DNA from 4 places in the Lysinibacillus phoenicis genome. Region 1 is predicted to be linked to each of the others. Evidence: riboswitches for the same ligand, from Rfam matches in the RefSeq annotation. Region 1 holds a riboswitch; each other region holds the start of a gene.
The links. Region 1 has a riboswitch for cobalamin ahead of ABC382_RS12915 (ABC transporter substrate-binding protein). Riboswitches for the same ligand answer to the same signal wherever they lie in the genome.

Region 1 (8,237 bases):
CTATTGTTGTTCCAGTTAATGCGAAATTTACATTGCAGGAGGTCGAATATGTGGCGCAGCATGCCGAAGCGAAAGCCATTGTCGTTCATGAGGCCATTTTTACTGCAGTCGAGCATCTAGCTATTGTCCCAATAAAAATTAAAACAGGCTCAGAAAAAGCAGGCTGGCTTCATTATGAAACGATGATACAAGATGCTAGTACACAACTGATAGATTGTCAGCTTCATGAAGATGACGCTTCGACTATTTTGTATACTTCAGGTACAACAGGTAAACCAAAGGGTGTGTTATTTAGCTATCGTAATATATTAACAGTGGCACAAATGATAGCGGTTGAAATGGAAGTTAAGCCTGAGAGTCGGATTTTGCTCATGATGCCATTAACACACTCGGCACCATTGCATTTATTTTTAATGGCAGGCGTATTAGTAGGTTCGACAAATGTGTTAACACCAACTTTTACTCCTGATCTATTTATTGATTCAATTGAACAGGAAAAAACAACGCATTTCTTTGGTGCACCTGTTGCTTATCTATTAACAGCGCAGATGCCAAGATTGAAATCAGCTGATTTGTCTTCAATGAAGTGGTGGGTCTATGGTGGTGCACCCTTATCCCAACAAGAGGTTCGTTTCATTCAACAAGCATTTCGAACAAGTAATTTAACTTGTGTGTATGGCTTAACGGAGGCGGGACCAAGTGGCTCATTATTGTTTGGGAAGGAACATGAAACAAAGGCAGGTAGTATTGGTCAGCGGGCCCCGCTTGGTACAGAATTAAAAATTATCAATGATAATGGAGAAGATGTAAGTGTTGGTGAAGTAGGGGAAATTGTATTACTAGGTGAGGGGAATATGCTTGGCTACTACAAGGATGAGGTAGCGACTAATGCGGCCTTTATAAATGGTTGGTTGAAAACAGGGGACTTAGCTCGAATGGATGAGGACGGCTTTATTTGGATTGTTGATCGGAAAAAAGATGTGATTATTTCGGGCGGTGTCAATATTTATCCGAAAGAAATAGAAGATTGCCTATTAGGCTATGAGGGCATATTTGAAGTGGCAGTTATTGGTGTACCACATCCACAAGGGGGAGAAACGGTGAAGGCGGTTTATTCTGCTAATCAAGAAATTGATGAAAATGCTTTAAAAGAATATTTAGAGGACCATCTTGCGAAGTATAAAATTCCACGCATTTTTGAAAAAGTGAAAGCGCTACCACGAAATGCTTCAGGCAAAATTTTAAAACAATCCTTGAAGGGACAAGAGGTGAGATAGTATGAAAGTTTTACAACAGGAGAAAACGCGGCCGACGAATTTTTTTACAGATGATGAGACGCTCCAAAAAGTGATAGAAATGATGTTAGATCAAGAGTTTTTATCCTACGCAAAGCAAGAGCTAGCGGATTTCGGGGAGCTATGTGCAGGTGATATTGATGCAAGAGCGAAACATACAGATCGACAGGGGGAGCCTCGCCTTCAAAGGTATGATGCTTATGGTGAAGAGATATCAGAGGTTTGGGTCAATGATGGCTACAAAAAAACAATTGAGGAGACATATAATACAGGCATTGTTGGCTACGTGCACAAGGATATTCCGCAGCTAGGGCGCAAAGGAAATTATGTCTATAGCTTTGCGCAAGGCTATTTGCTGTCCCATGCAGAGCCAGGTTTTTATTGTCCTGTGACATTAACAATGGCTACTGCCTATCTATTAGATCATTATGCTGATGACGAGGTTAAACAGCGTTTCTTACCACATGTTTGTGCAACAGGTGATACAGAGTTATATGAAGGAGCAACATTTTTAACTGAACGTCAAGGGGGCTCAGATGTAGGGGCGAATGTTGTGGAAGCGAGAAGGGAAGGCAATGAATTCCGCCTCTATGGTGAAAAATACTTCGCTTCCAATGCCGGTATGTGTGGGGTAGCAATGGTGTTGGCACGTCTAGAAGGTGCACAAGCAGGCTCTAAAGGATTAACCTTATTTGCTGTTCCTTGGCGTAAAGAAGACGGAACGGCAAATCATCTACGTATTCGACGACTAAAAGATAAGTTGGGTGTTCGGGCAGTTCCATCTGGTGAGGTTGAATTTGATGGTGCACTTGCTTATGTTGTAGGTGAACAAAGTAAGGGGATTTATTATATGCTGGAGGCACTGAATCTCTCAAGAATTTGCAATGCCGTAGCATCGATTGGGATTATGCGTCGAGGTTTCTTAGAGGCGAAGCATTATGTGACAAATCGATATGCATTTGGCAAGCCTTTAACACAATACCCAATGATTCAAGATACATTAGGGAAATTTGCAGCTAAGCTACATGTAGAAGTAGCGACCGTTTTTGATCTTATTCAATTATACGATAAAGTAACGAATGGGCATGGAACACAACAAGATGTTATTATGAATCGTTTATATATTGCCATTATGAAAAAGGAAACGGCAGAGCAAGCGGTTCATTATGCTAGTGAAGCAATTGAATTACATGGTGGCAATGGTTATATTGAGGACTTTGTGACACCGCGCTTACTGAGAGATGCTCAAGTGTTGACGGTATGGGAGGGCACGGCTAATATTCTGGCGTTAGAGCTTATTCGGTTAGTGGATAAGTATCAGGCACATGAGCTATTTGTCAGTGAGATGGAAGAACGGTTAGAAAAATTAACAGATAGCGCTTTGGTGCAAATTGTGAGAGAGCAATTGGTGAAACTAGCTGGGATCTTACAAATTTTTAGTGCTTTAGATGATGCCACGAAAACATTTGAAGCAAAAGATGTTGCAAAGAAAATGGCGCTGTTATATGAAAGTGTCGTAGCAGTTGAATGGGCGCAAAAATTTGGTGGAAAGTATGAAAAGTTTGCGGACGTTTATTTAGAACAGGCATGGTCATTGCGACAAATTGGAGATCAGATGAAAACCGTACAATATTTTTCTGATATTGTATAGAAGCTAGAAGTCGTCTTGAATAGGGGCGACTTTTTTTCGTTTTCATGTATAATAAAATCAACTGAATAGTATAAAGGTTCTTTACTTAAGTAAAGTGAAAAGGGAAAACGGTGTAATTCCGATGCGGTCCCGCCACTGTAAATGTGAGTTTTTTCAAAAGATGCCACTGATGATATTCGGGAAGGCTTGAAAAGACGTAATAAGCATAAGCCAGGAGACCTGCCTTTATAGTATAGACATAACAGCCTACGAGGATAGGGTGGTGGATTTTGTATCAGTTCTTTGGTGCAATGTTAACCCTTCATCATTCGTAGATGAGGGGTCTTATTTGTGTAGGAGAATTTCTGCCCAAATAAAGCACAGATCAACGAAGGAGGATTCACATGAAGAAATTTTGGAAGATAGGATTATCAGCATTTTTAACACTAGGGTTGCTAGCTGCCTGTGGCCAAGAGGAGAAAAACGACAAGTCGTCTAATGAACCGCAAACACAGCAAGAGACATCACAGGTGGACGAAGCAACTTTCCCAATGACCATAACAGATGCCATTGGCAAGGATATAACACTAGAAGCTCCTCCAGAGAAAATTGTTTCACTTATTCCAAGTAATACTGAAATATTATTTAGCCTTGGTTTAAAAGATGAAATAGTAGGGGTTACAGACAACGATGATTATCCACCAGAGGTAGCTGAAAAGGAAAAGGTTGGCGGTATGGAATACAATATTGAAAAAATTATTGCCCTCAACCCAGATATCGTTTTTTCACATGAATCTAGCATGTCTCTTTCAGAAGCAGCGATTGAACAGCTTGAGTCAGCGGGTGTAAAAGTATTTGTCGTCAATAATGCACAAGATTTTAATGAGACATACACGACGATTGAGCAGCTTGGTCGAGCTACAGGGAAATTGCCAGAGGCTGAAGAAGTTATTGCCAACATGAAGGCAAAGGTAGAAGAAGTGCTGGCCAAAGTAAAAGATGTTGAACTAAAGAAAGTGCTAGTAGAAGCATCTGATGAGCCAGATATCTATACAGCTGGGAATGGTACGTTTATGAACGCGATGCTTGAAATGATCCATGCAGAAAATGTAGCGGCAGATGCTGATGATTGGTATAAAGTTGATGCAGAACAGATTATCGCTAAAAATCCAGATGTCATCGTGGTGACTTATCACTATGTACCAGATATTTTAACTAAAATACCACAGCGTGCTGGCTTCGATACAATTAATGCTGTGAAAAATAAAGCAATTGTACAAGTAGATGAAAACACAACAAGTCGTCAAGGTCCTCGTTTAGGAGAAGGTCTTGAAGAATTAGCAAAAGCGATCTATCCAGAGGTATTTAAGTGAAAAAAATAGCAGTAGCCTATTTAGTAACAGGCACGCTTCTTCTTATTAGCATCTGGTGTGGCGTAGCAATAGGCTCAGTGCATATTCCTTTTGAAGTATTGTGGAATCAGGCGGTTGATGAAACAGCCGCCAATATCTTTTGGAAAATCCGCTTGCCACGTGTATTGTTAGCGGGACTAGTAGGGGCTTCTCTAGCTATTGCAGGAGCTGCCTTTCAAGGTTTGCTAAAAAATCCATTAGCAGATCCATATACACTAGGTGTTTCATCTGGTGCTTCGGTTGGTGCTGTAATGACGATCTTTTTTAGCCTATCTATTCCTATTGTAGGTTTATATGCATTACCCATTTTTAGTATGATTGGCGCTATTATCACGATGGTAGTTGTGATGAGTTTTGCTAGAATGGTAGACCGTTCATTAAAAATGGAGACATTGATATTAACAGGTGTTATTTTTAGTTCATTTTTAGGTTCACTCATTTCTTTAATGATTGCTTTATCTGGTGAAGAGCTACGCCAAGTCGTTGGTTGGTTACTTGGATCTGTATCAATGCGTGGATGGCCATATGTCCAAATGATTATCCCGTTTGTTTTGATTGGCTCACTTATGCTATGGACACAAAGAAGAGAGCTAAATGTTTTATTATATGGTGAAGAGAGAGCGAAACATCTTGGGGTTAATGTAAAGCGGAGTAAGTATTTGATTTTAGCAGGTGGGTCCATGTTAACGGGAGCGGCTGTAGCGGTTTCTGGGACAATTGGTTTTGTAGGCTTAGTTGTGCCGCATATGACAAGAATGATTTGGGGTTCTGATCATCGCCATTTATTGCCATTATCATTTTTAAATGGCGCCACATTACTGATTATTTGCGATTTAGTAGCACGAACAATTATCTTGCCCAGAGAGCTACCAATTGGTGTGATTACGGCATTTATCGGAGCACCTGTTTTCTCCTACATATTTTATAAGCAACGAAGAAGCAAGGGGGTACGGGCATGATTGTGGTCGAACATCTATCAGGTGGCTATGAAGACGTAGCAATCGTCAAGGATATAAGCTTCACTGTTGAGAAGGGGAAAATTCTAGGTATTCTAGGACCGAATGGTAGTGGGAAATCCACATTATTAAAGGTAATGAGTGGTATACTACCAGCTATTGATGGAACAATTACTATAGATGGGAAAAATATCCTTTCCTATAATGCTCGTGCTTTGGCGAAAAAGATGGCTGTACTACCTCAGCTTCATGCAAATGCTTTTTCAAACAGTGTGAGAGAGGCCGTTTCACTTGGGCGCTACCCGCATCAAACAGGTTTTTTCTCGAGTTGGTCTGAACAGGACGAACAGGCTGTACAACATGCTATGCTACAAACAGGCGTGAAGCGTTATGAGCATACTGCCATGGAATTTTTATCTGGCGGTGAACAGCAAAGAGTTTTTGTTGCACAAGCATTAGCTCAAACAGCTGAAATTTTACTGCTGGATGAACCAACGAATCATCTTGATATTGCACACCAACGTCAAATTTTAGATTTGGTTCGGCAGGAAGCTGTGAAGTGTGGTTTAACGGTAGTGATGGTCCTACACGATATGAATTTAGCCTCTCTTTATTGTGATGAATTATTGCTTATGGAAGGCGGACAAATGAGAGCACTTGGTGCACCACATGAAGTATTAGTTGCTTCCCAAATCGAAGAAGTTTATCAAGCTCGAGTGACTACCTATGCCCATCCTGAATTACCAAAACCACAAATTACAATGATGCCCTCAGCTACCGATTTTCAGGAGCGGGCTGTCATCAAAAAGGAACATTTCACCATAACAGAACATTATATTCAACTCAAGACAGAGATTCCTTTAAAAACAGTATCCTCTGCTGTTCATAATCCTGGTATCGGCTGGCATAACTGCTTATTAAATCGCTCTGTACCTAGTGATTATGTCATTAGTGATGTGAAGAGAGAAGTCAACGAGTTTTTGCGTAAGGGTAAATTTTCGCCTACAAATACGGTTGTTATGTTAACAGCAGTACCAACATCTCTAGTAGCAATGAATGAATTTTCTGCTCCTTTTGGCAGTATGATAGTAGCTGTAACAGCTGGTGTAGGGAATGCGGTTGATGTGTCACGTGTACATGAAAGACAGGATGATCCATATATTGGTACTATTAATACATGGGTCATTATCAATGGCTGTTTATCGGAGGAAGCATTTTTTCAGGCAATGATGACAGCTACTGAGGCAAAAACGAAAGCTTTACATTCAGAAAATATACGTGACGAGCGTAGTGGTACCATTGCTACAGGAACTGCTACAGACAGTCTTTTAATTGCAGCGACGCAAAAAGGAGAAGAAATGCTGTATGGTGGTCCAATTACAGAGGTTGGTAAAATGATTGCTAAAGGTGTTTATGAGACAACGGTTCAGGCAATCAGAAATTATAAAAATTCATTTTAGGAGATGAGAGAAATGAAGCTTTACACGAAAACAGGTGATACAGGGAAAACAAGTCTTATTGGAGGTCGCGTTGATAAAGATAGTTTGCGTGTTGAAACATATGGGGCGATTGATGAATTAAACTCCTTTATTGGTAAGGCTGTTAGTGAATTAGATCAAGCGCTTTTCAAGGATATTTTGACAGACCTAGAAACAATTCAGCATGAACTATTCGATGCAGGTGGGGATTTAGCCAATGTGATGAAAGAGCGCCACTATAAATTAACAGAACAACCAATTGAGGTGCTTGAAGCACGTATTGATGCATTATCCGATGAAGCACCACCGTTACAACGCTTTATATTACCAGGAGGTGCACCAGCAGCTGCTACTTTACACATTGCTCGTACAGTTGCACGTCGAGCAGAGCGTGAAATGGTAACGCTTATGAAGGAAGTTGAGGATGTGCCAAAGGTTGTTCAAAAATATTTAAATCGATTATCAGATTACTTATTTGCTGCTGCACGTGTTGTGAATGCTCGATTAAATGTAGCAGATGTAGAATATATTCGTAGCGGCAATGTCTTTAAAAAATAAAATGTAATTTAATGTTGTATCAGTGAATCTCTAGTTGTAATTGATTAGGAAAGTAAAAAATGCTACTTTGAAAAAAATTCAGGGTGGCTTTTTTTCTTGTAAAATGTAAGAATATAAAATTATCAGAAATATTTCCGTTTTATGTTGACTGAATGCTCACTCATTTATTAGAATAGGAATATAATGATAAAGTGACGTACATTTCCGTATGAACTAGCAAATTTTCCACAAAGAGAGAAAATGACGACAAACTAAAGGGGGGACCAACCATGAGTCCATTATTAATTGCTAACATTGTCTTAACAGTCGTGGTTGTGCTTTATGCAGTAGGATTGTTCTTCTATCTGTTAAAAACACGCTATAAATATGTGCAATTGGGGAAAAAGGTTGAGTTTGATGAAAGTGTTAAGGAACGACTTCGCTATATTATGGTCAATGTATTTGGTCAAAATAAGCTATTAAAGGATCCAAAAAGTGGATTAATTCACGTTATGTTTTTCTATGGGTTTTTAATGGTACAGCTAGGTGCTATTGATTTAATCTGGAAGGGGTTAGCACCAGGATCACATCTGCCATTAGGCATATTCTATGGTGTCTTTACATTCTTCCAAGAGCTTGTGGTTTTAATGATTTTAATCGCAGTAGTGTGGGCATTCTACCGACGCTATGTGGAAAAGCTAGTGCGTCTAAAGAGAGGATGGAAAAACGGTCTTGTATTAATTTTCATTGGGGGATTAATGGTATCAACATTACTTGCCAATGGTATGGGGTTAATTTGGCATGGTGAAGGATTAACGTATACAGAGCCAGTTGCTTCTAGCATCGCTGCTATTTTTGGTTTCTTACCTACATCAGTAGCTGCTGGAGTATTTTATGTCATGTGGTGGGCACACCTTTTAATTTTACTA
Region 2 (8,237 bases), 1.4 Mb from region 1:
ACCAAGCACAGCTAGGTCCCACAAAACGTTTAATTTATCTGGCTTCTGGCATCGCCTTAGATCGTGAAATGGCTAAGCGGATTGACCGACATCAGGCAGATCGGCAGGCACAACCTGTGCAGTGGCTAACGGTGGAGGCACCCTATGACATGGCAGAGGTTTTAGCAACACTTCAAGATGGGGATGTGGTGCTGTGGGACTGCGTGACAACGTGGCTAACAAATGCTTTTTATGAGGGCTTTGACAGTGGTACGCCATGTATAGATCAGCCAGGCTGTTTAGAAAACAAACTACTGAACATCAAACAGGCCATCCTTTCATTACTAAATAAGGATGTGACTTTTTTAGTTGTCTCCAATGAACTATTTGATGAGCCACCATATGATAGTGATGAAGTAGAGTTATACCGACGAACACTCGGCCAATGGCATCAATGGTTCGTTGCCATTGCACAGGAGGCCTATGAAATGAATTATGGTATTGTAAAGAGATGGAAATAATCAAGGAAGAAGGCAAGACGATGAAAACTGTTTGGCATAGCCTACAATTGGCATTTCAATTTTTTACGGTTTTGCCAGTACATAAAGAGCTACCGTTAACTAGGCCAACGATTACAGGGATGTTTGCCTGTTTACCTTGGATAGGAGCGTTAATGGGAACAACTGTGGCAGCAGTACTCTACGGTCTCACACAGTGGACAGCGAGCAGTGAGGTCATGCTAGCTTTTATAATCATAGCGCTTTTTGCCTTATGGACTGGTGGTTTGCATTTAGATGGCTTTATTGATATGGGTGATGCTTATTTTTCCTACCGAGATCGGGACAAGCGGTTAGAAATTTTAGACGACCCACGTGTTGGCGCTTTCGGTGTATTGTCTGTGCTGTTTTTACTAATGGGGAAATTTGTTGTCCTCCATGAGCTTTTCGTCCAACACAAATTCGCCTTATGGATGGTGCTGTTTGTACCTTTTCTCACTAGAGTTGGGATGAGCTTTTATTTTCTGTCCCTCGACTGTTCGAAAGAAAAAGGTCTCGCGTATTTTTTAAAATCCCATATTCACGCAAGTCACTTAAAAGTGTTCATGCTGTTATCACTGGGCATAGCTCTGGCGGTTGTTGTCATTTTTACTCAATTCTCTCTGCTGCCCATTGTATTAGTTATTGTTTTAGCATTCGCACTGTTGATTTTTAGACAATTTACGCTACGTAATTTTGGTGGTGTATCAGGGGATTTACTTGGTGCATCTATTGAAGGGATGGAGGTTGTGCTATGGGTGACATTGTTACTGTGCGCTTGATGCGTCATGCGCCAACAAAGGAGAATCTAGAAAAACGCTATCTTGGTTGGACAGATGCCCCATTAGCTGATCCAACCACGCTTTCTATGGTGGATGACGCTGTAACAAACGTATATGGTAGTGATTTACGGCGCTGTCGAGAAACCGCTGCTCATTATTTTCCGAACGCAAGCTATCATGCAGATGCTCGCTTTCGTGAGACGAACTTTGGTGCATTTGAAGGGAAAACATATGATGAATTAAAATCGAATGCTCACTATCGTGCATGGCTAGATGATCCGATTAAGACGCCACCACCACAAGGAGAGGCTTTTCATGACTTTGTGGCACGTGCTGTGGAAGGCTTTAGCCATTTACCGAAGGATGAGGATCAGTATGCTTTAGTGGTGCATGGCGGGGTCATTCGTGCCTTACTCGTGGCCTATGCCCCAACAGAACAGCCTTTTTGGTCGTATGATGTACCACATGACAAACAATTTATTTTAACGTTTACAAGAAAGGCTTGGGAGGAGGGAGCAAGATGCACGTCTTTATTGGAGGAGCCTATAACGGTAAAACCGACTATGTGATGGGCTTGTATAAAGAGCGACAGGTCGCCCTTGTCGATGGCAATCTACCAGAGATCGCACCAGCCTGTGAAGTGCTAGTGATTAGAAATTTAGAAAACTGGTTGATGACTCAAAATCTAGAGGACGATGACCAAGTGGTTCAAGCGGTACTTGCAACCTTCAGGAGGCTTGAACAGCACTGTATGCTAGCGCTCATTGTTAACGATATGGGGCGCGGTGTTGTGCCAATAGACAAACAAGCGCGACTCTTACGCGATACATGTGGTCGTTTATATCAGGCTTTATTCATTGAAGCCGAGCAAGTTGTACGTATTTGGTACGGACTTGCCGAACAGCTGAAGTGAGGTAAACATACTACAGAAAAGAGGACATGGAATGGATCGACAAAGATTAAGGAATTGGATATTGACAGCAATGGTAGCAGCCATTTGTGCAGTAGGGGCAGTTATTAAGGTGCCGGCATTTATTTCGACTGCTGCACTCGACTCGGCTCCTGCCTTTTTGGGCGTAGTCTTTTTATCCCCATTTTTTGCAGGTCTTGCTGGATTTATCGGTCATTTTATTACAGCGTTGACTGCTGGATTTCCATTAGGACCACTACATCTTATCATCGCGATCGAAATGTTCATCGTCGTGTGGATCTTTGGCGTAATGCATAGAAAAGGTCTACATGTTTGGAAATGGCCAGTGGCACTCGTATTGAATGGCATTGTGGCACCATTACCGTTTTATTTTTTAATTAGCCCCGCCTTTTTCTGGGGTGCATTAGGTAGCATTCTTATGGCAACTGTTATTAACCTAGTCATTGTTGCAGTAGTGATGCCTGTTTTATCAAAGGTCTTTTTGCGTAAGGAAGGTCGCGTTCAATGAGAAATGCTATGAAAGTGGGCACGTTCATTGTGACAATGGATAATGCGGCAGCCATTGGGGAAAAGCCACAAGATGTAGTGTCAGCATCTGACCAACTAACAGCTTACATGACAGCACGTGTGACATTTTTAGAGCAGCTTGCGGCACAGGCATTACCTTGCCAAGTTTTACTCGCTAATTTCTCTGGTGATACGGCATGGACACGTTATGAAAGAGGTATTCAACAGGTGTTTGAGGAAACTGGTATAGCCTGTCCTGCAATCGCAGGAAGTACGGAATCGAATATGCCCACGCTACAGTCAGGTGTAGCCATTACGATGCTTGGGGAAATACAACAACGTCAACCATTTGACCATGAACAGCTCAGCTGGTACACTTATGGCTTGCCGCTTGTAGGGGAAGAAGTGTTAGCGCATCCAGAAGACGTTGCACAGCTTCAGCCCATTTTTCAGGCATGGCAGGCGGATATCGTGCAGCAAGTTTGGCCAGTCGGGTCAAAGGGGCTACAAGGCGAATTAGCGCGTCTTTTTGGACAGCAACAAGTTGAAAGTTCGCTTGATCTGACCAAATCAGCAGGTCCTTGTTCGGTCATTTTGCTTGGCATCGATCCTAAAAAAGAGCAGCAGGCACAAAATTTTTTCCAAAGAAATTTTGAAAAACTACGCAAAACTGCACCGTAATAGGGCTTGTTTCGAGCAAAAGGGCTGCCTTAAAAATCGCAAGGTACGAAACACCTATTGCAACACGAAACACAATATGTTAGATTTGTTTAGGAGTTAAAACACAATATATAGTATTTGGACAAGCGGTACCAATATGGTTTAAAAGGGAATTCGGAACAAGAGTCATCTTAAGCCGAAGCTGTCCCCGCAACTGTAAGTGCTGACAAATAATCAAGAGACCACTGTTGAAAAAACGGGAAGGTGATTATTTGGAGGAAGCATGAGCCAGGAGACCTGCCGAGATGTTCAAGACAGCAACACATTCTTCGGGGATTGAGAAGTGGAGGCGAGAGATTTGTTCACTTCTTTGTGTGCACGTCCTTCATTTCCATTTCCGATTTTACAGCGATCACGTAACCGATAGATGTTGCGTGATCGCTTTTTGTGTTGCTTGGAGAAAGAAAGGGAGAGAATGTGTACATGACAATTCAAATCGAACAGCAACTAGCTAAGTTAAAAAATAGTTACACGGAGGATGAACTTGAAAGCTTTGTAAGGTTATCGGATCGTTGGCTACGAAAAAACGACAATGCCACTTTTGAAGCATGGGCGGATGCGATGATTTTACAAACACTTAGCCTAATTGATGAGGAAGAGCCCTATTGGACATTTGTGGCTGCACACATTTATTTAGAAAAATTATACGATCAATTTGCAACGCGACGTGGCGTTTCACCAAAGGATGTTTATCAAGAATTTTCAGCTCATCTTGCACACTACACTGAAGCGGGCTTATATCATGAAAGCCTAACAACAAAATATAGTGAGCAGGAGCTTCAACAATTAGCCAGCTATTTAGAACCTAGTCGTGACGAGCTATTCACGTATATTGGCTTGAAGACATTAATGGATCGTTATGTTGTACGTGATTATACAAAAACACCTGTAGAGCTCCCACAAGAGCGTTGGATGGTCATAGCCATGACATTAATGCAGGATGAAACAGAAAATCGTCTAGAAAAAGTGCGAGAAGCTTACTGGGCGATGAGTAATTTATATATGACTGTTGCAACACCGACACTATCAAATGCTGGTAAGACACATGGTCAGCTTTCAAGTTGCTTCATCGATACAGTGGATGACAGCCTACAAAGCATTTACGATACGAATACGGATGTCGCAACATTGTCTAAATATGGTGGTGGTATAGGCGTTTACATGGGCAAAATTCGTAGCCGTGGCTCGTCCATTAAAGGCTTCAAAGGTGCATCAAGTGGTGTGCTACCGTGGATTAAGCAGCTCAATAATACGGCTGTCTCTGTCGATCAGCTAGGGCAACGTCAAGGAGCCATCGCGGTTTATCTTGATGTTTGGCATAAGGACGTCTTTACGTTTTTAGATTTACGCTTAAACAATGGTGATGAACGACTACGTGCCCATGATATTTTCACAGGGCTATGTTTACCAGATCTATTTATGGAAAAAGTAGAAGCCCGTGGAGAATGGCACTTATTTGATCCACATGAAGTACGTGAAGTGATGGGCTTCTCTTTAGAGGATTTCTACGATGAAACAAAGGGCAATGGCTCCTTCCGCACGAAATATGCAGCATGTATTGCTAATCCATTATTAAGCCGTGAAGTAGTACCAGCCATCGATATTATGAAGCGTATTATGCGCTCACAACTCGAAACTGGCGTTCCATTCATGTTTTACCGAGATGAAGTGAACCGCATGAATCCGAATAAGCATGAAGGAATGATTTATAGTTCGAATTTGTGTACAGAAATATTCCAGAATATGTCAGCGACGGAGTTTGAATCCATTACATTAGAAGACGATGTTATCGTGACTCGTCGCAAGCCTGGAGATTTTGTGGTTTGTAACTTGTCCTCTATTAATCTAGGAAGAGCCGTGCCTGCTAATGTCTTAGAGCGGTTAATTCCGATTCAAGTACGTATGCTTGATAATGTTATTGCGTTAAATACTATCCCTGTGAAACAAGCAGAGCGTACGAACCTACGCTACCGTGGTATTGGACTTGGCACATTTGGCTGGCATCATTTATTAGCCTTAAAGGAAATTCAGTGGGAATCAGATGAAGCTGTAGAATTTGCGGACAAGCTTTATGAGGACATCGCCTACCTAACAATTCGTGCCTCTAACGCTTTAGCAAGCGAAAAAGGAGCGTATCCATTATTCGAGGGCTCTGATTGGCAAACAGGTGCCTATTTTGAAAAGCGCGGCTATAATAGCGACAAATGGAATGCTTTACGTGAGGCAGTGGCGAAAGAGGGAATGCGAAATGGCTATGTTATGGCAGTAGCCCCTAACTCATCGACATCGATTCTAGCAGGAAGTACGGCGTCAATTGATCCGATTTTCCAAAAGAGCTACTCAGAAGAGAAGAAGGATTACAAAATTCCTGTAACGGTACCAGATTTATCACCCGTAACGACTTGGTACTATAAATCAGCTTATTTCATCGATCAAAATTGGACAATCAAACAAAATGCAGCCCGTGCTCGCCACATTGACCAAGGCATTTCACTAAATTTATATGTTCAAAATACGATTAAAGCAAAGGATTTACTGGCACTGCATATGAATGCTTGGGCAAGTGGTGTGAAAACGACCTATTATGTACGCTCCACATCAGTAGAATTATTAGAATGTGAGTCTTGTGCAAGCTAGGAGGAAAAAACAATGACAACGATTACGAAACGACAAATTATGGATAAGGAAGCACCTAACCGTTCTACAGGTATCGTTAATGGGCGCTCCTCCAATATTTTAAACTGGGATGATGTCCGCTTTAGCTGGGCGTACCCTAAATATAAAAAAATGCTAGGAAACTTCTGGACACCATTTGAAATTAATATGAGCAATGATGTTAAGCATTTCCCTGAGCTGACGAAAGATGAACAAGAATCATTTTTAAAAATTATCGGTTTATTAGCGCTATTAGATAGTGTGCAAACTGATTTTGCAGGCAAGGTAGCCGATTATTTAACAGATTCTAGTTTAAATGCGTTAATGATTATCTTAGCGCAGCAAGAGGTTATTCATAATCATTCCTATTCGTATGTGCTTTCCAGTATCGTCAACAAGGATGAGCAGGATCGTACCTTTGATTTTTGGCGTACAGAGCCTGTTCTAGAACGACGCAATGATTTTGTTATAAAAGGCTACCAGGCTTTCTCAGAGGAGCCGACTGTCGAAAATATGCTTGAGGCCATTATTTATGATGTCATTTTAGAGGGTTTATTCTTCTATTCGGGCTTTGCCTTCTTCTATCATTTAGCACGCAATCAAAAAATGGTCGCTACGTCTACAATGATCAATTATATTAATCGTGACGAGCAGCTCCATGTCGATTTATTTGTGAAAATTTATCAAGAATTATTAGAGGAATATCCAGAATACGATACACCTGAACGTCAGGCTCGTGTTCAGGAAATCTTCCGCGAAGCCGTTCAACTAGAAATCGATTGGGCCAATGAAGTCATCGGCGATAAAATTGAAGGCCTTGATGTTGAGGACGTCCATGATTATGTCCACTTCTATGCCAATGTTCGCTGTAATCAGCTTGGCGTAGACCGTCCATTCGAGGGCTACCGCAAAAATCCATTAAAATGGATTAAAGCCTATGAAGATGTAGACCTTGGCAAAACCGACTTCTTCGAGCAACGCTCCCGCCAATATGTCAAAGTCAACGTCGAAGATAACGGCTTTGATGATTTGTAATCATCGTGTCACACCACCCCCATGCCCACTTGCATGGGGGTGTTTTACTTGGGTGGAATCGCTACGAGGTTGAGAAGTGTTCGCTCGATATTGGTTGATTGGCTCGGTGGAAGGGTGGCCTCCTCTTTGAAGAGAGTAGCCTACATGAAAGGTGGGGACTCCGCTCGAAAGTGTGAAGCAACCGCTCAAAGGAAAAGTGAATCCGCTCGAAAATAGTGTAAACCCGCTCAAAGGAAGGGTGAACCCGCTCGAAAGAGAGAGCAACCCGCTCAAAGGAAGGGTGAACTCGCTCCAAAAAATGTTAAACCCGCTCCAAAGTGAGAAGAAACCGCTCAAAGGAAGGGTAACCCCGCTCAAAATGTGAAGCAACTGCTCATAAAAGGGTTGTCCCCGCTCGAAAATGAGAGGAAACCGCTCAAAGGAAGGGTGAATCCGCTCATAAGTGAGAAGCAACCGCTCAAAGGAAGGGTAAATCCGCTCATAAGTGAGAAGCAACCGCTCAAAGGAAGGGTAAACCCGCTTGAAGTGAGAAGTAACCGCTCATAAAAGGGTTGTCCTCGCTCCAAAGTAGTGTAAACCCGCTCATAAGTGAGAGGCCCCCGCTCAAAAAAGGGTTGTCCCCGCTCGAAAATGAGAGGAAGCGCTCAAAGGAACGGTGAATCCGCTCGAAAGAGAGAGGAAACCGCTCAAAGAAAGGGTGAACCCGCTCGAAAGAGAGAGGCCCCCGCTCATAAGAGAGAAGAAACCGCTCAAAGGAAGGATGAACCCGCTCAAAAAAGGGTTGTCCCCGCTCGAAAATGGGAGGAAGCCGCTCAAAGGAAGGATGAACCCGCTCATAAGTGAGAGGAAACCGCTCAAAGGAAGGGTAAACCCGCTCGAAAGTGAGAGGCCCCCGCTCAAAGGAAGGGTAACCCCGCTCAAAAATGTGAAGCAACCGCTCAAAAAAGGGTTGTCCCCGCTCGAAAGTGAGAGGCCCCCGCTCAAAGAAAGGGTAACCCCGCTCATAAGTGAGAAGCAACCGCTCAAAGGAAGGGTAAACCCGCTCGAAAGTGAAAGGCCCCCGCTCAAAGAAAGGGTGACTCCGCTCATAAG
Region 3 (8,237 bases), 880 kb from region 1:
CATTACCAACCACTTCAAGAATCAAGATAGCTATATGGATATATTGATTGGCTGCACCTACTCCTGATACAGCATTATCTGATAAAGCACTGAGCATAAAAGTATCAGCTAGTCCCATTAACATAAATAAAAATACTTCTAAGAAGATAGGCCACGTTAAATGGAATAGACTTAACTTATTTGTCTCTTTAATTGTGTCTGCCAATACTTTCACTTCTCCTATCTTTTTCTTGAAAATCTATTGTATCTTATCACAAATTTTCAGACTGTAAAGAGGTTTATGATAAGACAGCGCTTCCACACAAAAAATCCCCTTCACATAGCTTTGTGAAAGGGCTTTTCCTTACGTCAAACAGTAAGACTGTAATTGCTTACGTTTTTCAGCTGTTAGTCCAAATTCCTGTTCCATAAAGGCAGTCTTTGAGCCATAGAGATCATCCATAGCATCCAATGCTGCTTGTAAATAATCTTCACGAGCAGACATCAATGCATAAAATTGCTGTAATTCTTGTTCATTATACTGATGCTGAATAGCTTGAGCCATTTTTTCCACCATGGGTTGTAAGTGTATATTAGTGTCTAGGTAGTCTTCCATGATTGTTTCCTCTGGTACATCTAAAGCTAGTAAAATCAGGGCGCCTCCTATACCTGTTCTATCTTTTCCAACTGCACAATGGTGAACAAGACCTAAATTATCAGGATTTTGAATGGTTTTCATTAGCTCCTTAAATGAGGGATTATTAAAAGGCATTTGCGCATAAAAATTTCGGAACATTTCGGGGCTTACTACTTTATAAAAATCTTTACCACCAGCATTTGTGGGCATTTCAAAAGCGTGATTACCCTTTGCTGGTATTTGAATATATCGAGCATGTGAGAACACGGGGTTAGGATTATGCTGTGCTTCCTTGTTGTCACGGTAATCAAAAATAGTTTTAATACCTAACATTTCAAATCGCTCTTTATCTGCTGATGTCATTTTACCAAGTGCTGCAGAGCGGTAGAATAAACCCTTCTTTACAATACGTCCATCCCTTGTCTTATATCCCCCCATATCTCGGAAATTATAGACTGCCTCAAACGGAATAACCTGTGTATCTAACTGTTCCATTCACTACCCTCCCTAAATTATTAAGCATTCTTACCTTTATTCTATAGAACAAATTAAATTAATTCCAATTTTCACGCTAGGTAATAACTAACCATATAAAAATGGCTAGCCGTTAGATCAGCTAGCCTTGAATTGTTATTTAAATAACTCTGGATACACAGCTTTAGCTACTAATTCTACTGCTTCTCCAATACGTGGACCAGGACGATTAGAGATATCAGTATCAAGAGACTGTACAGCTTTATCTTGAATAGCTTTCACAGTATTCCAACCATCACGTGTCAAAATTTCCCCTATAGGATCTTCTGTATAGTTTACTGTTGTTAATATAACCTCTGGATTTTTCGCAATAACCTCTTCCTCAGACACTTGCGCCCAATTGTCTAAATCAGCAAAGACATTCTTAACATTGGCTGCATTTAATATTTCTTGCTGGAAAGTTCCAGCGCCTGCCGTATAAATATCTGGCTTAGGACTAATCTCTAAATAAACATTTTTCGGTGCTTTTACTTCTTTCACCTTTGTTTGTACTTCAGTAATTTTCGCTTTAATCTGTTCGTTTAATTCATTTCCTTTATCTTCAACACCCATTACAGCAGCTAGTTGTTCAATATCCCCATAAACATCATCAAATGATGTGGCAGATTCAATAACAAATACTTTCAGTCCCGCATCTTCTAATGGTTTCAATGCATCCTTAGTGCCAATTGTGTAAGCAATGACCACATCTGGCTTTAAGGCTATAATGCGTTCACTATCGAAATTCTGAGAATCAGATACTCGTTCGATTTTTTGTGCTGCTTCTGGATATGTGTCATACTCTGTTGCTCCTACGATTTTCTCACCAACACCTAGTGCAAATAAAATCTCCGTATTACTTGGTTGTAAGGAAACAATAGTTTTTGGTACTTCTTTAAATTCTACTTCTACACCACGATCATCTGTTACTTTGTAGGTTGTTTGTTCAGTTTGTTGCGTATCCTGTGAAGCCTCTTTATTTTTTGTATCTTCTGAGGTACCACAACCTGCTAAAACTAATATTAGTACTAGCACTGATAGCCATTGGAAATTAAATACTTTCTTCATTCTTACTCTCCCTTTTCTTTTTCATTGGATAGGATTTACTAATAAACGGTATTTCAGCTATACCTGCTTGGTGATTCATATAGACTGCCATGACAAAGCATACATTTGCTAACAAGCCTAAGTAGTCAAAAAGGATAGCTGGTACCTCTCGTTCCTCTGAAACCTTATGTAATGTACGATATGATTTTTTGGCTTCACTGCGGCAAAGATGTAAAGCAGCAGCAGCCTCTGTGCCCTGAGGTAAAACAAAACTTTGTATTTCTTCCTTCACATGACGAACATAAAAGTCATAGCGTTCGCTTAACCAAGAAAGATCTTCTTCTGTTACTGCTAGCTTTCCTCGGACTGAACCATTGACATGGTAAGCCATAGGTAATATAAGCAGCAAATCATCTACGACAACTTGTACATCCTCCTTTTTTACTGCAGCTAATGCAACCCCTAGATGTGTTGTGAGACTATCTGTTCGAATCTCATAATCAACCGTTGAAGCCTTCTCACGCATAAACGGATAACAAGAATAACGTGCATCCTTTTTCACTTGATGTACCCCCTTCCCATTTTGATAAATTCTTACATGAACGATAGCATAAAAAAACGCCGCTCCTTTAAGCAAAGGAACGACGAAAATAACATAATGATTGCCAATTACTATGACATTACCTATGTAATTTACCGTATATCCTCCTAGCTTCCGAAGAGTTGTTATACGTTCAAATAAAGGTCGGTCTCCTGGCTTGTACAGTTCATTAATGAATTTTAATGAGCTATAAAGAACCTTCCCATCTCCTTGGAGACAGTGGTATATCTTTATAATGGCTGTACTTACAGTTGCGGAAACAGCTTCGGTTTTTCACCGAATTCCCGATAGTGCTAGTTAGCACCTTTATTCTGCAAGAATATTTCATTTGTAAAGCAGTTTACCATATATTAATAGGAAAAAACAGTTGTACTCCAAATAGAAACTTTACATCTGTACAAAAAAACACCATCTCGCTACTTTGAACGGATGGCTGCCTTATATTTCTTTTTGTGTTTAACTTCGTGCTCTTCATCAATTAAGCGGTGTGCAATAGCTATTAATTTAGAGTCATTCGTTTGATCATAAAGCTTTTTAAAAGAAATAATAATATCATAGCGAATAAGAGAGGGATGCTTTTCATCCAAACATGTTTGAAATCTCTTAGCTAGATACGAGACAACTAAGTCTCTTTGTACTTGACCTGCTAATCCAATTTTCCAAATAGCTTGTAACGCGTTCCTCGCCGTGGCAAATCGCTCATCATACGTCACAGCCCAAATTTTCAAAAAATCCTCCAATACCCTTTCTTCTGGATCACTTTTTGCGGCTAAGGCACATAAAATTTGTGCAGCACGTGCACGAGCATGTCCATCTTTGTATGTAAGTGCTTGTACAAGCTGTTCCCATACTGCATATGTCCAATCTACGGGCTCCTGCATAATTTTCATTAGTTCCTCGTAAGATTCATATTGAATATCGTGGTCACGCTCTGTTAGATTACTAAAAAGTTGCAAAATCTCTTTTTCCATAATTTATCCCTACCTTTATTGATTCAGAACGTAATAAAATTTGATTTATGGTACACTTAACTTAATTTTTTCGCAAAGAAGGTGAGTTTATGAATAAATTTAATGCTAGGAAATTGATTTTTCGAGTAATTGTGATTCTATCCTTACTTGTAGCTGCCTATTTTATTATCCCTGTGTCCATGCCTTTACTATTTGCAGGTATAAGTGCATTTTTCTTAGAACCAATCGTCATGTTCTTTAAAAGGCGATGGAAGATGTCACGGAAAATAGCAGTTGCTTTTATATACATAGTGAGTGTTATGGTTATATCTATTATTTGCTATCTGTCCATTACACAAATCATGTCGCAAATAATTTTACTATCTAAGCAAGCTCCCTATTATATTTCCAAGCTATCAGATATGTGGCTCCATATGCAAGAAAATATCTCTAAATATACAGAAGACTTTCCACCAGAAGTAAGTGCTTCACTTCAAAAAACCACAATGGATTTCATAAAAAAAGTTGAAGAATTCTTTTTAAGCTTCTTTAATTATAGCAAAGTTTCAGCCTTCTTTTCAGAAATTCCAAGCCTATTTATCAGTCTTCTCGTTTATATGATTGCTCTATTCCTATTTATGCTTGATTTGCCTAAATTAAAGCAAATCACTTATAAATATTTAAAGCCCAACACTGCAAAGAAAATAAAGATTATCCTTAATCGTCTAAAGGATGCAACTTTCGGTTATATGAAGGCACACTTATTTGTAAGCTTTATTATTGGAGGCGTCACACTTATTGGACTTCTATTAATCCAGCCCAAATATGCCATAACAATGACGATTATTATTTGGTTAATAGATATTGTCCCTTTCCTAGGCTCTATCATTATTTTAGCTCCATGGGGACTTTATCATTTACTGATGGGTAACACAGCTATTGCTGTAAAATTATTCATCTTAGCTGCTATTTTACTTATTATTCGTCGAGTAGTCGAGCCTAAATTAATGGGAGACCATATCGGTTTATCTACATTGCCAACATTAATCGCCATGTTCATTGGTCTTCAGTTATTTGGTATTATCGGTTTACTTGTCGGTCCCTTTGTTATAATTTTCTTTATTGCATTGAAAGAGACAGGTGTCATTAAGTTAAACTTTAAAATTTAAAAATTTTTAAGCTAAATAAAAAAAGGTCATCTTTGTATTTTTTCTCTACAAAGATGACCTTTTTCTCATGTCAATCGTCTATTAGATAAAGAGGCTTGCTTATTGAATACGACCGAAGCCTACTAAGTATTGATTCCACCAATCAAGTGATTCAATTACGACACCGTTGTTTTGAGCATCGATCATTGTGTTGTTACCTAAGTAAATACCTACGTGCGCTACCCCAGACCCGTAGCTGAAGAATACTAAGTCACCAACTCGTGCTTCACTTGCTGAAATACGCTGTGTTGCTAAATATTGTTGTGATGCTGTACGAGGTAAAGAAACACCTGCTTGTTTGTAAGACCATTGTACAAGACCTGAGCAGTCAAAGCCTGTTGATGGGTTGCTACCACCCCAAACATAAGGACGACCTAGGAATTGCTTAGCAGTTGAAATAGCATCTCCTGATGATGCTGTACCAGCTCCAGAGCCAACAATAATTTTTTGTGGTTGACCACCACCAGTATTTTGAGTTGCTTGTACTACTGGCGTTGCTGCTTGAAGAGCACGTAAACGAGCTGCTTCTTCTTCAGCTGCTTTACGCTCCGCTTCTAAACGTTCTTCTTCTTGTTTCGTTGCAATTTGAGCTTTTAATGCAAGTGATTTCGCTTCGTTTTCAGCCTTTTTCACTTCCATTTCGCTTTCCTTTTGTTGAAGCTCTTGGAATTGTTTTTGAAGCTCTTTCTGCTTTTCATCTAATGTAGCTTTTTGTTGCACTAAGCTTGCTTTATCTGCTTCCTGTTGATCCACTAATTCTTGGTCAGCATCCATTAATGTTTTAACCGCTACGACACGGTCCATTAAATCTGCAAAGCTTTTTGCTTCAAGAACGACATTTAAATAAACGCCTACAGTGTTATCTTGTGCTTGATATGCAGCCATACGCTCACTTAAGATTTTAGAGCGTTGTTCAATACGTTTTTGTGTTTCAACAATACTAGCATCTACTTCTTTAATTTCAGCTTGTACTTGTTTAAATACTTTAACTTTTGCGTCGATCTCTTGTTGTAGCTTTGTTAATTCTTGCTCTAATTTCTTCACTTGTTTATCTATTTCAGCCTTTTTCTCGATCATTTGTTGAGAAGTTTCTTCGGCATGTACTTCTGTTGGTTGAATTGTATTAAATAATAAGCCGCCTGCTAGTGCCAATGCTAGCACCATCGACTTACGCCATTTATTGCGCTTTCCCACGTTACCTTCATTTCCCTTCATCTATCAATTTCGCTCTCGATATCCTATGTAATCACTTGAACGATTTCTATTTTAATTAATTGTTCTTATATTTATATTAGCCTTTTAAAGTTTAGCATTTCCGGCATAACTTTTATACTATTTCTCATCTATTTAATACATTAGTAAAACTCGAAATATTTCTGTAACATTAGATATAATGCGTATTTATTCTACAAATAACCAATTTAATCTACATAGCGATAAAAATAGCTTATTCGACATTAGACCTACGCATCGTTTTGTAATGTTTTTGTAATATTTCTCTACAATGTTTCAAAAAAAGATAGGGAAAAGATTCCCTATCTACTGTTTCATTGATCTTAGAGCTTGTATCGATAATCTTACTAATAAAATGGCACATAAAAATAAACCTAAATAGGCGGCAGTATTTAAGTAAACCGCATAAGAATCATGAATCAATTGCGAGATAGCTAAAAGCGCCACGGATATAATGCCAAAGGTGATCCCTACTAAAAGCAGCACAAAGCGAGAAAACAAATGTGTAATAAAACGAGCATTATGTTCATCTGAAAAAACATCATGATGTAAAATAATCTTCCCGCTTTCAACGCGTTGAATTAGCTGATCTACTCTTCTTGGCATTTTACGTAAAGTAGGTATAAGCATGGACAGTTCTTCCTGAAGTCGCTCTTTAGTAGCCATTGGTTCTTTAAATGGCTTTAAGAAAGAGGCACGCATATATGTAGCAGAAAAATCCTTTGCCTCGGTAAAAATATCAAAACGGGAATCAATTACTCGTAAAGTGCCATCCAGTGTCACTAAGGAACGAAGAGCCAACCCTACTGCAGGATAGAACGCTAAACCAAAGTCCCTTACTACTGTAAATAATGCATGAATTAATTCTTCAGTCGGTATACGATCAACATAGGAGATTTTTAGTAAAATTTGATCAATTGCTTGCTCCATCCTTGCACGGTCTGCGTGATCAGCATTTTCCACTAATAATGTTAAGCCATCATATAAAACGCTTGAATCATTAAGCTGAATGCCCATCAAGAATAGCTTCAAACCCTCCTGCTGTGTAGCGCCTAATCGCCCAACTGCACCAAAATCAAGCAGAACTGGTGTGCCATCTGTTTCATCGATGTGGATATTTCCTGGATGCGGGTCTGCATGGAAAATTCCAGAGAATAACATTTGTTCAAAAAATGAATATAATACTGTTCTTGCGAATTGCCTACGATCGATAGACAACCGTTTGAATTCAGCTGCCCCATCTGCTACGCTTTGCCCTCGAATATATTCCATCACAATGACATTCTCATTACTGTAGGCTGTGTATATTTTAGGTATTCGAACTTTATAGTCACTTTTCGCTAGAGCATTTTTGACCTGTAAAGTATTACGGACCTCAATATCTAAATGAATCTCCTCACGTAATCCATCCGCAAATCCACCAGCTAGCTCCCGAAAGCCTAATGACTCTGCCCAAGTTGATTTTGTTGAAAGCCAGTTGGCAAACTCCTCTAAAATTTCAAGATCATCACGCATGATTCCTTTTACTTCTGGACGCAAAAGCTTAACTACAACATCTTCATAATTTTTAAGTCGCGCCTTATGCACCTGACCAATAGAGGCAGCCGCAATGGGTTCCATTTGAAAATGGCTAAATATTTCATTCATTGGTTGTGGAAGTGAGCCTTCTAAAATTTGTGTAACTTGCTCCTCTGGTAAAGGCTTCACACGGTGCTGAAGTCTTTCTAGCTCATCTATAAAAATGGGCGAAAATAATTCCTTCCTCGTTGACAGTACTTGTCCAAATTTAATGAAAATCCCACCACATTGCTCTAATGTTGCTCTTAAGGCAATGGCAAGCTCTTTTTCATTTTCACGTTGCCTAGCATATTTAATCGTTTGCACAACACCGTTTGTGACAGCAATTTTTAGTACTTGCCTTAAACGTTTCTGTTGTCGCCAATAGCTACGCAGTCGAAATAACATGGATTTTTGGCCGTTTCGCCGGTCTCCTGTTGCTATACCACTTGGATCAAACAGTTCAAAAACTAAATAGAGTAACATAGAAATGAGTAGCATACTCCCAATCC
Region 4 (8,237 bases), 640 kb from region 1:
TACCTCATGGTGAGAGGCTTCAATTTCAAAACCCATTTCCTCTAGCTCTAATACAATATCACGACGGCAGTTTTCACCAAGATCTGTTGGAGCTAAATCGAAGTAACCACCATGGTCATTTACTTCTAACGTTGGCTCGCCTTTTGCATCTAATTTGAATAAGAAGAACTCTGGCTCAGGCCCTAAATTGAAGCTTGAAAAGCCCATGTCTTCCATTTTTTTAAGAATACGTTTTAGGTTATTTCGTGGGTCACCAGCAAATGGTTCGCCTTTCGCAGTGTAAACATCACAAATAAAACGTGCTACTTTCCCTTTTTCAGAAGTCCAAGGGAATACTACGAAAGTATCGAGGTCAGGATATAAATACATATCAGATTCTTCGATTCGAACGAAACCTTCAATAGATGAGCCATCAAACATCATTTTATTTTCTAGTGCTTTGTCTAATTGACTTACAGGAATCTCAACATTTTTAATTGTGCCAAGAATATCTGTAAATTGTAAACGAATAAAGCTTACGTTTTTTTCTTCGATGAGACGTTTAATGTCCTCTTTTGTGTATTTACCCACAGTTTTCCACACTCCTATAATTTGTCTAGCTTTTATGTTTACCCTACCCTATTAATTAATAGAATCGAGATAAATCCCCACGTCGGATGGATGATTTTTGCATGCGCTGTGCTTGTCGCATTTCTTCTCGCATGATTTGGCGTAATTCTGAATCACTTAAATCTTGCTCATCAATTGTAGCAACAGGATTTTGCTTTTTAGCAAATATTTTTTTAATCTTTGCCATATTCATACCCTGTTCTAAGTAGTCTTTAACCTCAAGCAATGTGTCGACGTCATTTAGTGAGAACATTCGACGGTTGCCTTCTGTTCGGTGCGGCTCAATTAAATGGTGTTCTTCATAATAACGAATTTGTCGTGCCGAAAGTTCAGTTAATTGCATCACAATACTCATCGATAATAACGGCATAGTTCGTCTAATTTCACGACTCATTTAAGTCCTCCTCCAATACCCGCTTATCATATAACGAAATTTTTTCACTGTCAACCAAGCATGTAAGGTTTCCTGACATGACAATGTTATTTTTTTAAAAGTGCTAGAAAATTGTAAAAAACTGTTCAAATTTTTAATTTCCACATGATTATTTTTGAATAGCTTGAACAGCACTGCAAATAGCAAACTTCACATGTTCATATGTCAGTCCACCCTGTATAAAAGCTGTAAACGGCGGACGTATTGGACCATCTGCTGTCAATTCAATACTAGAGCCTTGGATGAATGTTCCCGCAGCCATGATGACATCATCTTCATAGCCGGGCATATAGGCTGGTTCTGGTGCATAATGGGCATTTATTGGGGAATTGGCTTGTATTTCACGACAAAAGGCAATCATTTGCTGTGCCGTTTGGAATGAAACAGATTGAATTAAATCCGTGCGATTCGCCTTATAGCTTGGAGACGTATTCATCCCGATTTCCTTTAGCATGGCTGCCGTAAAGATTGCCCCTTTTAATGCTTGTGATACGACATGGGGTGCTAGGAAGAATCCTTGATAAAAATCTCCTAGTGTATTTAATGTAGCCCCCGCCTCTGCCCCAATACCCGGAGATGTCATGCGATAGGCACATTTCTCCACCAAATCGGCACGGCCTGCAATATAGCCACCAATTTTAGCTAAACCACCACCAGGATTTTTTATCAGTGAGCCGGCCATTAAATCAGCCCCAACCTCTGTAGGCTCCTGTGCTTCTACGAACTCGCCATAGCAATTATCTACAAAAATGACCGCTTGTGGGGCCAATTGACGAATCTTTGCGCACATTTCCGCAATTTCTGCAATCGTAAAGGAAGGTCGTGTCGCGTAACCTTTAGATCGTTGAATTGCAATCATTTTAGTTTGCGGAGTAATAGCCGCTTCCACACCTGTCCAATCAATTTCTTGGTTATTCAGTAAATCGACATGGCGATAGCCGATTTGATAATCTTTCAAGGAGCCTGTATCTTTGTCACCACCATCGACAATAGATTGCAATGTATCATATGGCTGACCAGAAATATAAAGCAGCTCATCACCAGGTCGAAGTACACCGAATAGACTAAGCGTGATCGCATGTGTTCCGGAAATGATTTGTGGTCGTACAATGGCAGCCTCTGCACCGAATACTTCCGCATAAACACGCTCTAGATTATCGCGTCCCTCATCATCATAGCCATAGCCGTTTGATGGATGTAAATGATAATCACTTACTTGATGCTTTCTGAAAGCTGCTAGCACCTTCTGTTGATTATAAAATGCCATTTCTTCGACCTTTGCATGATAAGGTCGAACTCGCTCCTCTATTTGTGCTGCTAATGATAGCGTTTGTACTGATAAGTTAGATGTAAACGTCATTCTTTTCTTCTCCATTTCACCGTTGTCCCGCATTTCAATCAGTAAGATTTTTATGATCTAAATTGAACTAACTCTCTCTAGAATTTGCTAATCAACTACTGGTATATCAACGCTCATGACAGATCTTTTTCTTTATTTCATTATCATCTTAACAATTTGTATGTGTACCTGCAAAACTTGCCTATTGTTTCTAAGCGCATTTTACGCTAAGCTAATGTGCGGACTTGTTTCAAGAAGCGTGTTTAATGACTGAATTTGGCTCATAAATCCATAGATTTTGTTACAAGAAAAGTCTTTTAACATAAAAAGAAGTTTATTTATTAATAGAAGGGGTGAAAGGAATGGCTTGGGAGGTTTTTAGTATTATCGGAACAATTGCCTTTGCTATTTCTGGGGCAATTATTGCCATGGAAGAAGAATACGATTTATTCGGCGTCTATATACTCGGAATTGTAACTGCTTTTGGCGGAGGGGCTATTCGAAATTTACTTATTGGACTACCTGTCACGACCTTATGGGGGCAGGATATGATGTTTCAAATTGCGTTAGCAGCGATTACTATATTTTTTATTTTCCCTCATCATTTGATTCAGCATTGGCATCGTTGGGGTAACTTCACAGATGCGATTGGCTTATCAGCATTTGCAATTCAAGGTGCGTTGTATGCCGTGAAACTAGATATGCCTATTAGTGCTGTGATAGTAGCTGCTGTCTTAACTGGTTCGGGTGGCGGCATTGTGCGTGATTTATTGGCTAGACGTAAACCATTAGTTCTACGAGATGAGGTGTATGGTGTTTGGGCTGCACTTGCAGGGCTAATTATTGGATTTGAAGTGTTTACAGGAGACATCTTCCTTTATATTTTATTCGCCATCATCACAGTGTTACGCATTCTTTCCTATATGATGAAATGGCGTTTGCCTTTACGTAAGCTAAATCGAGCATAATGAGTGGGGAATAAGCCCAAATAGTATTGGAACTATACAGGCTTATTCCTTTTTTATTTAGCTAATAGTTGCATCGCTTCCTCTAACGTCACCATATTGTTCATCATGGAGCAGGCTGCATCTAAAATGGGAAAAGCTAAGGCGGCACCAGAGCCTTCTCCTAAGCGCATGTTCATATGTAGCATTGGTTCAATGCCGAGTAACGCTGCGGCAATTTTAGCACCCGGTTCCTCTGAAGCATGGGAAGGGATAATATAATCTTTTACTTTCGGTTCAAGCTTATATGCGATAAGTGCGGCAATAGTTGAAATAAAACCATCAATCACAACCGGCTTACGATGGACAGCTGCCCCTAGTATGATACCAGCCATGGCCCCTATCTCTAAGCCCCCGACTTTAGCTAATACATCTAAACCGTCTTGAGGGTCTGGTTGATTGACCTCAATAGCTTTTTTAATAACCGCTGCTTTATGAGCAATGCCACCATTGCCTACACCTGCCCCAAACCCTGTTACTTCAATTGGATCACATCCAGTCAATACAGCTAAAATAGCAGCACTAGGTGTTGTATTACCAATGCCCATTTCACCTGTGCCAAGTACATTAGCCCCTTTTGCTATTTCCTCTGTCGCCACATGAATTCCTACTTCAATTGCTTGAATGGCTTCCTCTTTAGACATGGCAGGTCCTTTTGCAATATTGTCTGTACCGTACTTTATTTTATTGATGATGACACCTGCACCGTGTGGAATCTCTTCTTTCACCCCTACATCTACTGTGACAACCTTGGCATTGGTAATGTTTGCAATTGCACAAACGCCTGTACCACCTTGAGGGAAATTTAATGTTTGAAAGACCGTAACATCTTGTGGATTCGTGGTTACACCTTCTTCACAAACACCGTGATCAGCAGCACAGACAATAATGACCTTTTTATCAACGAGCGGATATAATTGTCCAGTTATCCCAGAAAGCTGCACAGCAATGGACTCTAGTTTTCCTAAACTACCAGGGGGCTTACAGAGAGCATCTATACGCTTTCTTGCTTGCTCCCTCGTTTTCATGTCAGCACCTTGGATGTTTTGTAACGTGTTTTGTAGTAATTGCATGATAATTTCTCCTTTCCTTTTAAGACAAAAAGAAAAAGCCTGTAGTTTATCGTCACAACAAATAAACTACAGACTTTTCCATCATCCATACCTTTTAAAGCAAATAGGCAGGTCTCCTGGCTCAAGTTCAGCATTCCACAGCACCTTCCCAGCAACGCGCTAGTGGTATTTACTATAGAACTCCCTTATACAGTGGCGGGTCCGCTAAAGATTTTCACTTTATTCCCTATTCTCCCCTTTGGGCACCTAATGCTTTTATTAAATTACTTTAAATCTACGACAGCTTATTCTTCCTGTCAAACCCTTTTACACTTTTTCGATTTCACTTTGTAATGTGGAGCCTAATAGGAGAATGGCTCCTATTAGTTGTAGCAGCGTCATTTTTTCTCCAATAATCATCGTGGAGATCACTAATGATGTCAGTGGATCAATATAGCTAAGAATAGCTATACTTTGACCTTTTAGCTGTGACATGCCTAAAAAGAATAAATAAAACCCTATACCTGCATGGACAATGCCCAATACGATGAGTAATAGAATAGAAGCAAAATTTATTTGCATCACCTGAAAACCCGTCGTTCCTACAATATAGAGGCTGAGGAAAAATGCAGCTAAACAGAGTTGGATAATCGTATTATGTGGTTCCTTTAACCCGCGAATATTTTTATTTGTAAATGTTAGTAGGGTGTAAAAGCATGCCGCAATCAGACCATAGACAATACCAATTAAGTGTCCACTATTTTCTGCGTTCTGACTTTGCATTATCAAAAAAAGACCGATAAGTGCTACACCAACATAAACTATTTTTCTTGCAACTAGCTTTTCTTTTAAAATAATAGGCGATAAACAGATGACCAATACGGGTGCAAAATAATAACTTAGGGCAGCATTAGCAATGGTCGTTTCCTTATACGCCTGAAATAAAAATATCCAATTTCCACATAAAGCAACACTTGAAATTAATAACGGCCATTTATTCAGGACAATAGCGCTTCTTGCAAAGCTTTCCTTTTTATAAATAAAAATTACTAGTAAAAAACAAGCACCAATGCCACTCATCCAAAAGGCAATCTCACTAGAAGCTAAAGGAATATACCTTGCAAAAACACCGACAGCACCAAAAATAACCATAGATAATACAAATGCTAATTTTCCGCTCATTAAAAATTCCTACTTTCTACGCATATAGTTTGAGCCTATACAGTAGAATCTAATAAGAATGAGCAATCAGTTATCGGATGCCTAAACAGTAGATTCTAATGTAAAGACATTGTTGGGGGTGCTATTGATCGAAACATACAAAATCCCTCCTTCATTTCATGTTATCATAACATATTTCTGAAAATTCAGGAGAGTTTGTCTTTGAAAAAATGAGGTAAATTATTCAATAATCTAAATGATGAAAAAGGAGAAGATACGATGAATGCAAAAGAATTAAGAAACGCCATTGCTGAAACATGTGAAACTCATGATAGCCTGTATGCCCAGCTCGTAAAACCAATTAATCAGTTATTAATGGACATCGACGCATCTATCAGCGAAGAAACAGCACATACAATTATAAAAAATTTAAAATTATTTCATAGCGGACATAAATACATTACGGAGTGTCACTTTGATGAAAGTGACAATTTTTTAAAGGATGGTATTGAGCTTCTCCAAAAGGGGGATCTTGCGAATGGTGCACTACAAGTTTACGGGGCTGGTTTGAACTTTGCCAGTTATGCTGCAAAGATTAAAGGACAAAAAAATGTGAATCTTTATAACAATTTTGCAGAAAACTTTGGTTACATTATGAATTCATTAAAAGAATAGAGCTAAAAAAGAAAGAGTAGGCACTCTTTCTTTTTACGTATCACATTATTTAAATTCTAATTCTCCATCATATGCAAGCATGCCGCCTTCAAGATTTGTTACATCAAATCCTTGAGCTTCTAAATAGGCGCAAGCATTCGCAGAACGAGCACCAGCCTTACATACAACAATATACGGCTTTTCTACATCTAATTCATCTAAACGCTCTGGGATTGTCCCAAGGGCAATATGCTGAGCGCCAGGAATCATGCCATGCGCTACTTCTTCGTCTTCTCGAACGTCAATAATATATAGGTCTTCATTAGCATCCAATAGATCTAATAATTGCGTTGTTTCCATCGATTTCATAAAACTCGTCCTCCAAATATCAATTTCCTCTATCATTATAGCCTGAAGAAAAAAAAACAGCCAGTGTGGAGAACACTAACTGTTTAATACTATCTTTTTATGCTTCTGTCTCTAAAAAATCTATTTGTTTAGCTGGAACGAATGTAGAAATGGCGTGCTTGTAGATTAGGTGCTGTTTATTTTCAGCATCTAATAATAAAACTGTAAAATTATCATATGATTTCACAGTCCCTTTTAACTGAAATCCATTTAACAGAAATACAGTTACAAAAACACTGTTTTTACGTAGTTGGTTCAAAAACGTATCTTGCAAGTTGATTGATTTCATCAAATAGCCTCCCTACTAACTTTCTACCTCTTCATTCCTATAGTAGCACGTTCTACCAATTTATCAATTAGTAATTTTTAGAAATATTTCTTTAATTAGCAAGAAAATATGTCAACTTTTATAATTGCTCATGTGTCGTCATAAAATAGACATCCATTTTATTGCGGAAATAGGTAAGCTGTCTTTTTGCATAGCGGCGAGAATTTTGTTTTAAACTGTCTATCGCTTCCTCAAGGGAACATTTTCCATCCAAATAATCATATAGTTCCTTATAACCAATCGCTTGTATGGACTGAACATCTCGAATATTTTGCTGCCATAATCCTTTAACCTCTTCTAAAAGACCTTTTTCCATCATCAAATCAACACGATGGTTAATGCGGTCATACAGCACTTCACGTGACATATTTTGACCTAGCCCTAAAATGACATGCTTGTATAGAGGCACTTCACCTCGATTTTGTGCTTCTGCAGCTTTGGATACACCGCTTAATTCTAACATTTCCAATGCCCGAATCACACGTCGAGTATTGTTTGGATGTATCGTTTCAGCCGTTTGAGGGTCTAGTTGTTTTAACTTATCGTGCATTGCCTCTGGGCCAAGCTTTGCTAATTCATCATAATAGGCTTTACGTGCAGCCTCATCGACTTTTTCATCAGTAAATTGAAAATCATATAAGACAGCTTGTACATATAAGCCCGAGCCACCTACTATAATGGGTAACTTATGTCGAGATTGGATTTCTGCAATTTTGGCTCGCACTAGTTTTTGATAATCTGCCACTGAAAAAGATTCTGTCGGCTCTAAAAAGCTTAGTAGGTGATGTGGGATACCCTCCATCTCTTCTTCCGTAATTTTAGCAGTCCCTATATCCAGTCCTTTATAAACTTGCATGGAGTCACCATTTATGATTTCACCATTATATTTTTTTGCAAGTTCAATACTTAAAGCTGTTTTCCCAGAAGCAGTTGGCCCCACAATAGCTACGACCTCTGCCTGCTGTAATCTAGTTTGTATCATATTTTTTTAACCACCGTAATATAACTTGAAAGACTTCTTCTTGATTGTCTTCATTTAAAATCTCATGCCGCTTATCCTCAAATAAATAAACCGTTACATCTTTTACACCTACCGCAGTTAATTGTTCAGCAACTGCGTAAACCCCTAGCCCCTGTTCACCTACGGGATCCTTACTACCACTAATCAAGAGGATAGGAAGATCTTGTCTTACCTTCGCTAATTCTTTTTTACGATTTAGTGTTGTTAAGCCCGACGTTAAATCAACGA

Region 2: linked by a shared signal. The riboswitch ahead of ABC382_RS05665 (ribonucleoside-diphosphate reductase subunit alpha) and the one ahead of ABC382_RS12915 (ABC transporter substrate-binding protein) in region 1 are both predicted to bind cobalamin.
Region 3: linked by a shared signal. The riboswitch ahead of ABC382_RS17370 (hypothetical protein) and the one ahead of ABC382_RS12915 (ABC transporter substrate-binding protein) in region 1 are both predicted to bind cobalamin.
Region 4: linked by a shared signal. The riboswitch ahead of cobT (nicotinate-nucleotide--dimethylbenzimidazole phosphoribosyltransferase) and the one ahead of ABC382_RS12915 (ABC transporter substrate-binding protein) in region 1 are both predicted to bind cobalamin.

What each region holds. Positions count from the first base shown of each region.
Region 1 covers NZ_JBDFMP010000002.1:2,286,206-2,294,442, reverse strand. The annotation lists gene ABC382_RS12925 (class I adenylate-forming enzyme family protein) at 1-1,277, shown strand, start outside; gene ABC382_RS12920 (acyl-CoA dehydrogenase family protein) at 1,279-2,946, shown strand; cobalamin riboswitch at 3,004-3,187, shown strand; gene ABC382_RS12915 (ABC transporter substrate-binding protein) at 3,330-4,298, shown strand; gene ABC382_RS12910 (FecCD family ABC transporter permease) at 4,295-5,296, shown strand; gene ABC382_RS12905 (adenosylcobinamide amidohydrolase) at 5,293-6,753, shown strand; gene ABC382_RS12900 (cob(I)yrinic acid a,c-diamide adenosyltransferase) at 6,766-7,329, shown strand; gene ABC382_RS12895 (heterodisulfide reductase-related iron-sulfur binding cluster) at 7,599-8,237, shown strand, end outside.
Region 2 covers NZ_JBDFMP010000002.1:843,159-851,395, reverse strand. The annotation lists gene ABC382_RS05695 (bifunctional adenosylcobinamide kinase/adenosylcobinamide-phosphate guanylyltransferase) at 1-500, shown strand, start outside; gene cobS (adenosylcobinamide-GDP ribazoletransferase) at 521-1,297, shown strand; gene ABC382_RS05685 (histidine phosphatase family protein) at 1,270-1,866, shown strand; gene ABC382_RS05680 (bifunctional adenosylcobinamide kinase/adenosylcobinamide-phosphate guanylyltransferase) at 1,818-2,210, shown strand; gene ABC382_RS05675 (ECF transporter S component) at 2,242-2,736, shown strand; gene ABC382_RS05670 (hypothetical protein) at 2,733-3,416, shown strand; cobalamin riboswitch at 3,526-3,715, shown strand; gene ABC382_RS05665 (ribonucleoside-diphosphate reductase subunit alpha) at 3,879-6,092, shown strand; gene ABC382_RS05660 (ribonucleotide-diphosphate reductase subunit beta) at 6,105-7,145, shown strand.
Region 3 covers NZ_JBDFMP010000002.1:3,170,078-3,178,314, reverse strand. The annotation lists gene ABC382_RS17385 (MATE family efflux transporter) at 1-205, opposite strand, end outside; gene ABC382_RS17380 (tyrosine-protein phosphatase) at 344-1,111, opposite strand; gene ABC382_RS17375 (ABC transporter substrate-binding protein) at 1,247-2,197, opposite strand; gene ABC382_RS17370 (hypothetical protein) at 2,181-2,738, opposite strand; cobalamin riboswitch at 2,903-3,100, opposite strand; gene ABC382_RS17365 (hypothetical protein) at 3,194-3,748, opposite strand; gene ytvI (sporulation integral membrane protein YtvI) at 3,838-4,896, shown strand; gene ABC382_RS17355 (C40 family peptidase) at 4,996-6,150, opposite strand; gene ABC382_RS17350 (ABC1 kinase family protein) at 6,475-8,237, opposite strand, start outside.
Region 4 covers NZ_JBDFMP010000002.1:1,641,213-1,649,449, forward strand. The annotation lists gene glnA (type I glutamate--ammonia ligase) at 1-570, opposite strand, end outside; gene ABC382_RS09910 (MerR family transcriptional regulator) at 626-1,003, opposite strand; gene ABC382_RS09915 (methionine gamma-lyase family protein) at 1,152-2,402, opposite strand; gene ABC382_RS09920 (trimeric intracellular cation channel family protein) at 2,744-3,349, shown strand; gene cobT (nicotinate-nucleotide--dimethylbenzimidazole phosphoribosyltransferase) at 3,403-4,458, opposite strand; cobalamin riboswitch at 4,548-4,723, opposite strand; gene ABC382_RS09930 (DMT family transporter) at 4,765-5,619, opposite strand; gene ABC382_RS09935 (hypothetical protein) at 5,878-6,273, shown strand; gene ABC382_RS09940 (rhodanese-like domain-containing protein) at 6,319-6,621, opposite strand; gene hfq (RNA chaperone Hfq) at 6,719-6,949, opposite strand; gene miaA (tRNA (adenosine(37)-N6)-dimethylallyltransferase MiaA) at 7,068-7,970, opposite strand; gene ABC382_RS09955 (alpha/beta fold hydrolase) at 7,957-8,237, opposite strand, start outside.